One region of the Pseudogulbenkiania sp. MAI-1 genome, then DNA from elsewhere that is predicted to be linked to it. Evidence: predicted binding sites of a transcription regulator. Region 1 holds the regulator's gene; the other holds the start of a gene.
What was found. The regulator FNR, encoded in region 1, switches genes on or off when oxygen is low (the NO sensors DNR and NnrR bind a similar motif). The targets are predictions, from matches to a motif close to TTGATNNNNATCAA.
Positions count from the first base shown of each region.

Region 1 (4,134 bases):
TTCCACACCCATGAGCTGAGCACCGAGCATCTGCTCGCTTCCGCCTGCCTGCCGCAACTGCACCACACTGTCCATATCGACGGCGAGGCCTACTGGGACGGCGGGCTGACCGCCAATCCGCCGCTGTTCCCGCTCGCCTACCAGGGCCAAGCCAGCGACATCGTGCTGGTGACGCTGGTGCCGCAGCGCTGGGAGGAGACGCCCGACAGCGCGGGCCACGTCGACCGCCGCCTCAACGACATCAGCTTCGGCTCGTCGCTGCACACCGAGCTGCAGGGGCTGGCCATCGCCAAGCGCGAGGCCGACAAGAGCCTGCTGAGCCTGGGCCGGCTGGAGCGGCACCTGCGCCGGCTGCGCCTGCACCATATCGATGCGGACGCCACCACCGGCCAGCTCGACAGCCTGAGCAAGCTCACGCCGCATCACGGTCTGGTGCAGGAGCTGTTCGCCGCCGGACGCGAGCGTGCCCAGGCCTGGCTGGAGGACCATGGGGAGGCGGTGGGACAGAAAAGCACGATGCGGCTGTTGCGGCGCATCCACTGAGGCACGGCACAGGGGCGGCAAGAGCCCGCCCCCGGAGTCGCGCCCCGCTCAGATGGTGCGCGAGTAGCGCGCCTTCGTCTGGCGCTCGCGCAGGTGGCGGTCGAAGGCCATGGCGATGTTGCGGATCAGGAAGCGTCCCTTGGGCTCAACCATCAGGAAGTCGCCGTCGAAGGTCAGCAGGCCCTGCTGCTGGAACTCGCGGATGGCCGGCATCTCGGCGGCGAAATAGTCGGCGAAGACGATGCCGTGCACCTGCTCGATGGCCTCCACCGACAGCGCGAAGCGGCACATCAGCGCCTGGATGATGGAGCGGCGCAGGATGTCGTCGCCGTCCAGCACCATGCCGCGCAGCACCGGCAGGCGGTTCTCGTCGAGCGCGGCGTAGTAGCCTTCGAGATCCTTCTCGTTCTGGCTGTAACAGGGGCCGACCTTGCCGATCGACGACACGCCGAAGCCGATCATGTCGCAGTCGGCGTGCGTCGAGTAGCCCTGGAAGTTGCGCTGCAGGCGGCCCTGGCGCAAGGCCACGGTAAGGTCGTCCTCGGGCTTGGCGAAGTGGTCCATGCCGATGAACACGTAGCCGGCGGCGGACAGTTGCTCCACCGAGTGCTGCAGGATGTCGAGCTTGACCGGCGGCAGCGGCAGATCGGCCTCGTTGATGCGCCGCTGCGGCATGAACACGGTCGGCAGGTGGGCGTAGTTGTAGAGCGCGATGCGGTCCGGCCCCATGGCGATGACCTTGTCGACCGTTTCGGCCACCGAGGCCTGCGTCTGCAGCGGCAGGCCGTAGATCAGGTCGACGCTGACCGAGCGGAAGCCGGCCTCGCGCGCGGCGTCGATCACCACCCGCGTCTCTTCCTCGCTCTGGATGCGGTTGACCGCCTGCTGCACGCGCGGCTCGAAATCCTGCACCCCGACGCTCATGCGGTTGAAGCCGAGGCGGGCGAGATGCAGCACGGTTTCGCGCGTGACCTTGCGCGGATCTATCTCTATGGAATATTCTCCCTCCGCCAAGAATTCGAAGCGGGTTCGGAGTATTCCCATCAGCCGCTCCAGCTGTTCGTCCGACAGGAAGGTCGGGGTGCCGCCGCCGAAGTGCAGCTGGATGACTTTCTCGCGCTGGCCCAGCACGTCGGCCACCAGGTTGACCTCCTTCTCGAGGTAATCGAGGTAGCGGTCGGCGCGGCTCTTGTCCTTGGTGATGATCTTGTTGCAGCCGCAGTAGTAGCAGACGGTGTTGCAGAACGGCAGGTGCACGTACAGCGACACCGGCCCGCTGTTGGCGCCGATGCGGCGCTGCTGCAGCCAGTGACGGTAGTCCTTGGCGGTGAAGTCGTCGGTGAAGCGGTCGGCGGTCGGGTACGAGGTGTAGCGCGGGCCGGCGCCGTCCAGACGGGCGATCAGGGCGCGGTCGAATTCGCAGCGCGTCGGTGAAAACGGGTGGTGGGTGGCGTTCATGATGTCTCGCGATGGAAAAACCAGTGGTGGGCTGGTAAATTTGCGACAAACCACCCGCAAACGCTTTGACCGATATCAAGGCCCAACGCTTTGATCAACATCAAGGCTTACTTAACACAAGCAGAATCCCGCATGACTGACTCGACTGTTGTTCCCCTGCAAGCGCTCAAGGTCTCCTGCTCCAACTGCACGCTGCGCGAACTGTGCCTGCCCTTGGGACTGAACCGCGAGGAAATGACGCGACTGGATGCGGTGATCCGTCAGAGCCGGCGCCTGAAGCGCGGCGAGGCGCTGTTCCGCAACGGCGAAGGCTTCAAGTCGCTGTACGCGGTGCGCACCGGCTTCTTCAAGACCTGCATCTCCAGCCAGGACGGACGCGAACAGGTCACCGGCTTTCACATGTCGGGCGAACTGATGGGCCTGGACGGCATTTCGGCCAACGTGCACGGCTGCAACGCCATCGCGCTGGAGGACAGCGAGGTGTGCGAACTGCCGTTCAACCGCATGCAGAACCTGGCGCTGGAGATTCCCTCGCTGCAGCACCATTTCTACCGGCTGATGAGCCGCGAGATCGTGCGTGACCACAACGTGATGATGCTGCTGGGCAATATGAAGGCCGAGGAGCGGCTCGCCGCCTTCCTGCTCAACCTGTCGCAGCGTCTGACGGTGCGCGGCTTCGCGGCCAACGATTTCATCCTGCGCATGAGCCGCGAGGAGATCGGCAGCTTCCTCGGGCTCAAGCTGGAGACGGTCAGCCGCACGCTGTCCAAGTTCCAGCAGCAGGGCTGGCTCTCGGTGGACCACAAGCACATCCAGCTGCTGCAGCCCGAGCAGCTCAAGCAGCTGGTCGCCGGCTGCGCCAACGCCCATCCCACTCCGGGCCACTGAGCCCTCCCTGAATCGCCGATTTCGGCGGCGTCAGGCCGCCGGGGCGGTCAGAGCGCGCCGTTCACCGGCTTGCCGAGGGCGAGTTCGTGCACCGCGTCGAGCAGTTCGGCCAGCCGCGCCGGCGGCGGCCAGGAGGGTGGGCAGACGAAGCCGCGCGCCACCTCTTCCCAGCCGCCGTTCGCCAGCGGCAGCACCTCGGCCACCAGTTGCGGCGCTTCCGCCGCCGCCAGATGGCGGCGCAGCGTGTCTTCCTCCAGCGTTTCCGCCTCCTCCACCCGCGCCGGTGCCAGCCAGCGCAGCCGCGGCAGCCACACCCAGCGCGACTCCAGCGAGCGCCGCGGCCACGGCGCCAGCAGCGGCCGCGCCCAGCCGGTCAGCGGGTCCGGCGCCAGCGGCGGCTCCAGCAAGACCGCATGCGGGTAGAACAGCCAGCCCGCCAGGCGCGCACCGGCACGGCAGCCGGCGAAACCGTCCGGCAGCAGCGGCTGTGCCGCTTCGTGGCGCGACAGGGCGAGCTGGTCCTGCAGCTTGGCGGCCTTCAGCGCCCAGGCGTCGCGCAGGCTGGGGCCGACCAGGGTATGGCGCCCCTCGCCCAGCATCAGGTAGAACTTGCTGGCGGTTTCGAGGTGCCACGGTTCGCCGTCGATGCGCAGCAGGAAGTCGAATTCGCCGATGGTGCGCAGTTGGCCGTTCTGCACCTGCAGGTTGGCCGCCACGCACTCGATGTGCGGCACGTGCTGGAACCAGAACGCCAGCAGGTTTTCGGCATAGCGGCCGAGACGGGTGGTCGGACGGGCGGAAAGCCAGTCCACCAGGGAACGGGGATCGTGATCGAGTTCGGCCAACAGCGCCGGGCCGGCATCGCCCAGCAGGCGCTCGGGCAGGATGTCGGCACCGGTGAGCCAGGGCGCCGGCGCCGTCAATAGAAAAGCCAGATCGCGCACCGCCGGGTGCGCGTAGGGCAGGTAGAAGGTGCTACTGCTCGCGCCGGCCGTCATCGCGATGGGCCACGCGCTGCACCTGCTTGAGGAAGCCGCGCAGGATGTCGACTTCTTCGCGCAGCAGGTTGGCGCGGTTGAACAGCGTGCGCAGGCGGCGCATCAGGCGCTCGCCGTTGCGCCGCTCGTAGTAGCCGATGTCGGCCAGGGTCTGGTCGAGGTGGCCGCAGAAGCCTTCCACCTCGTCGCGCGTGGCGCTCTCAGCGTCAGCGCGCAGGTAGTCGACGCCGACGCCGGTGTGGCTGAA
Region 1 is NZ_AZUR01000001.1:687,060-691,193, reverse strand. It holds gene PSEMAI1_RS0103145 (patatin-like phospholipase family protein) at 1-543, shown strand, start outside; gene hemN (oxygen-independent coproporphyrinogen III oxidase) at 592-2,001, opposite strand; gene fnr (fumarate/nitrate reduction transcriptional regulator Fnr) at 2,134-2,889, shown strand; gene PSEMAI1_RS0103130 (DUF1853 family protein) at 2,937-3,887, opposite strand; gene PSEMAI1_RS0103125 (RNA methyltransferase) at 3,865-4,134, opposite strand, start outside.

Region 2 (4,134 bases), 2.3 Mb from region 1:
TTTCGGCGCAGTCCCCCAGGGCATAGACGTGGGGTTGCGAGGTGCGCAGGTAGGCGTCGACGACGATGCCGCGCCGTGTCTCCAGCCCGCCCGCCAGCTCCCGCCGCGGTTTCAGGCCCGCCGCACAGACGATGGCATCCACCGCCAGCGTGTCGCCGCCGCTCAGCGTCACGCGGTAGCCCCGAGCGGCCCGATCGACCCGTTCCACCCCGGTCCCGAAGCGCAGCGTGACCTGTCCCATGGCGTGGTGCAGGCGCTGGCTGACGACGTCGGGCACCAGCCGCTCCAGCAAGCGGCTGCCGATGTCCACCAGTGTGACGCGCTTGTGCTGGGCGATGTCGTGGGCGATTTCGGTACCGATCAGGCCACCCCCGATGACCAGCACGTGCTCACTCTGATTGAGCTTGTCGAGATACCGCCGGTACTGCTCCAGGTTGTTCAAGGTCAGGATGTCCTGCGCCCCGTCGCCGCCGATGGGGGGCACGAATGGCTCGGCCCCCACCGCCAGGACCAGGTTGCTGTACGGAATCTGCACCTCCCCCGCCAAGACCTTTTGGGCGACAAAGTCGATGGCGCTGACCCGGGTGTGGGGCCTTACCATCACCTTCAATTCGGCAGCCATGCCGGTGGCACTGTTCTGGACCAACTGCGCGGCACTGGTCTGATGGCCAAAGCCGTGGCTCAACTGCGGCTTGGGGTAGTGCTCGCCACCATCCTCGGTGAGAACGACGACCGGCGTGGTGGCATCGTGCTGGCGGAACGCTCGGGCCAGGGTGTAGCCGGCATGGCCGCTGCCGATGATGACAAGAGGCTTTTTCATCGCATTTCTCCTGGGGCGGTCGGTTACGCGGGAACAAAGTCGCTTTTGCCCATGAAGCACACCGGGCAGAGGAAGGTCTCGGGGACGTCCTGCCAGGCCGTTCCGGCCGCGACCCCCTGGGCCGCTTCCCCCTGTTGCGGATCGTAAATCCACGAGCAGGTCTTGCAGCGCATCTTGCCGCTGCACGAACACGCTGCGGTGGCCTCCGCCGTGTTCTGCCCCGTCTTGCCCAGTTGTTCGATGATGGCCTCGCCAAACCGCACCGCCTGGGTGAGGGCATCGTCGGTCGGACGCCACTCGGCGGCGATGCCCGGATTGAGGACACGGAAACCGGCGTCGTCCAGGCGCCTGGCGATGCGTTCTACCGCGCCGCCACTCCAGCCGTGGGTGCCGAAGGCGGCCGCCGCCTTGTTCTTGAAGCGCAGGCCGGTCATCTCCTCGAGCAGGGCGGCGACGTGGGGCAGCATCACGTTGTTGACGGTCGGGCTGCCGACCAGGATGGCCTTGGACTTGAACACGTGGGTGAGGACGTCGTTCTTGTCGCTGTTGGAGAGGTTGAACAGCTTGATCACGACCTCCTGGTCGGCCTTGCGGATGCCTTCGGCAATCGCCTCGGCCATCATGCGGGTGCCGTTCCACATGGTGTCGTAGACCAGGGTGATCTGGTTCTCCTGGTAATCATCGGCCCACTTCAGGTACTGCTCGACGATCTGGGTCGGCTTGTCGCGCCAGATGATGCCGTGGCTGGTGGCGATCATGTCGATCGGCAGGTTCAGCGCCAGGACCTCGTGGATCTTCTGGGTCACCAGCGGGCTGAACGGGGTCAGGATATTGGCGTAATACTTGATGCACTCCTCGTGCAGTTCGACCGGGTCGCACAGGTCGTTGAACATCTGGGCGCTGGCATAGTGCTGGCCGAACGCATCGTTGCTGAACAGCACGGCGTCGCCGGTCAGATAGGTGGCCATGCTGTCCGGCCAGTGCAGCATCGGCATCTCGACAAACACCAGTTGCTTGCCGTTGCCGAGGTCGAGGCTGTCCCCGGTTTTGACGATGCGGAAATTCCAGTCCTGGTGATAGTGGCCGCGCAGCGATTTGGCCCCGTTGGCGGTGCAGTAGATCGGGGTGTCCGGGATGCGCGCCATCAGCGCCGGCAAGGCGCCGCTGTGATCGATCTCGCCGTGGTTGGCGATGATGTAGTCGATGGCGCCGAGGTCGACCTCCTTGGCCAGATTGGCGACGAATTCTTCGGCGTAAGGCGCCCAGACGGTATCGATCAGCGCGATTTTTTCTTCCTTGATCAGGTAGCTGTTGTAGCTGGAACCGCGGTGGGTGCTGTATTCGCTGCCGTGAAATTCACGCAGCTCCCAATCCTGTTTGCCAACCCAGCGGATGTTGTTCTTGACGGTGAAAGCCATGGCAGAGAGCTCCTTGAGGTGTAAGATTCGTATGAAATGAATCTTATACCTCATAACATTCACCGTAAATGAATCTTATGAGTTATCATGGATTCGCTTGAGGTACATCAAGAGCGGGCTGTTGCCGCGCCCTGTATGTCTATATCGTATGCCTGAATCAAGCTGGCTCCTGCTGTCGGGGTGTCGACGGCAAGATAGAATGCATGTTCGAATCCCACCGAGCGTGCCTGTTTGAACAAACCCATGGATCTGTCCCGACCGTGCGACTGACGGCTTTTACCGACTACTGCCTGCGCGTGATGATGTACAGCGCGCTGGCGGGCGAGCGCCTGGTGACGATCAACGAGATCGCCCAGGCGTACGGCATTTCCGCCAGCCATCTGACCAAGGTGGTGTTTTTTCTCGGCCAGCACGGCTATCTCACGACGGTGCGCGGCAAAGGAGGAGGGATGCGCCTGGCGGACGATCCGCAGCAGATCAACCTCGGCAAGCTGGTGCGTACGGCCGAGGCCGACAACGTGCTGGTCGAGTGTTTCGATCCACTACATTCCCAGTGCCGGATCGCCTCGGCGTGCCGCCTGATGAGCGTGCTGCATGCGGCACAGGAAGCCTTTTATGGCGAATTGTCACACCATACCCTGGCCGACCTTCTCGTCAAGCCGGCAGGGCTCGGACGGGCATTGGGCATCGAAATCCGGCTAGTTTCCGATTGAGGAAACCGGCGAAGCAACGACGCGTCATGTGTCTTCCTTGATCGGCCCCGCTTCTTTCCGGCTATGTAGACACTCCAGAAAACCGGCCAGCAGCGGCGTGACGGGGCCGGGGCGCGTCGCCAGCCCCAGCGACAGGTACGCTCCCTCGTCGCTGATCGGCACGTAGCGCACCCCCTTCATCTGTACGCACTCCAGCGGCGAGGGCAGTAGCGCCACGCCGAGACCTGCCGCCACCAGGCCGATCTGGGTGGTGGCTTCCCGCGCTTCCTGCACGATCCTGGGTTCGAAACCGGCCGCCAGGCAGAGCTGGCGGACCTGCACGTTGAGCCCGGTGCCGGCACCGGCCGGGTAGATGATGAAACTCTCGTCGCGCAACTGTTCCAGCGATGCCCTTGGTTGCGAGGCCAGGGGGTGGCGGGCGTTGATCACCAGCCGCAGCGGGTCGCGGTGGATTTCGTGCAGCACCAGATCGGGCGGGTTTTCCTTGCCGTGGAAACGGACGAAGCCGACGTCCAGCCGTTCTTCGCGCAGGGCTTCGAACTGGTGGGCGGTGAACATCTCGCGCAACGTCAGCTGCACCTGCGGGTAGTGGCGGCGGTAGTCGGAGACCAGCCCCGGCAGCAGGCTGGTGAACGGCAGCGAGGAGGTGAAGCCGATGCGCAGCTCGCCCACCTCGCCGCGGGCGGCACGGCGCGCGTCGTCGGCAGCCTGTTCGACCTCGGCCAGGATGCGCCGGGCATGCTGCAGGTAGCGCTCTCCGGCATCGGTCAGCGCCACGCGGCGCTTGCTGCGCTCGAACAGGGCGACGCCCAGTTGTTCCTCCAGCGCGCGGATCTGCTGGCTCAAGGGCGGCTGGGCGATGTGCAGGCGCAAGGCGGCACGGGTGAAGTTGAGCTCCTCGGCCACGACGACGAAGTAACGTAGGTGACGCAGTTCCACGTGATATCTTTTACGTATTAATCAACGATTAAATATATATTGGACTGGCGGTTTGTCCAGTCCTAGCATTCGGTTATCCAGCCCCACGCCGTGGGCCGCTAGCCGAGTATTGATCATGTCTTCCGACGCCTTAGCCGTACCCCGTCCCACCCCCGTCACCTTTCCCGCCCCTGCGTCCGCCCCCGCACACGAACGCCTGCGCGCCGGCACTCCGGCTTTCCGCCGCACCAGCTGGGGCATGTTC
Region 2 is NZ_AZUR01000001.1:2,949,775-2,953,908, reverse strand. It holds gene PSEMAI1_RS0113775 (FAD-dependent oxidoreductase) at 1-820, opposite strand, end outside; gene norV (anaerobic nitric oxide reductase flavorubredoxin) at 844-2,238, opposite strand; gene PSEMAI1_RS0113765 (Rrf2 family transcriptional regulator) at 2,442-2,951, shown strand; gene PSEMAI1_RS0113760 (LysR family transcriptional regulator) at 2,976-3,890, opposite strand; gene PSEMAI1_RS0113755 (MFS transporter) at 4,006-4,134, shown strand, end outside.
Region 2: a site for FNR is predicted at 2,336-2,349, ahead of norV (anaerobic nitric oxide reductase flavorubredoxin). Genes of this name have one in related genera too.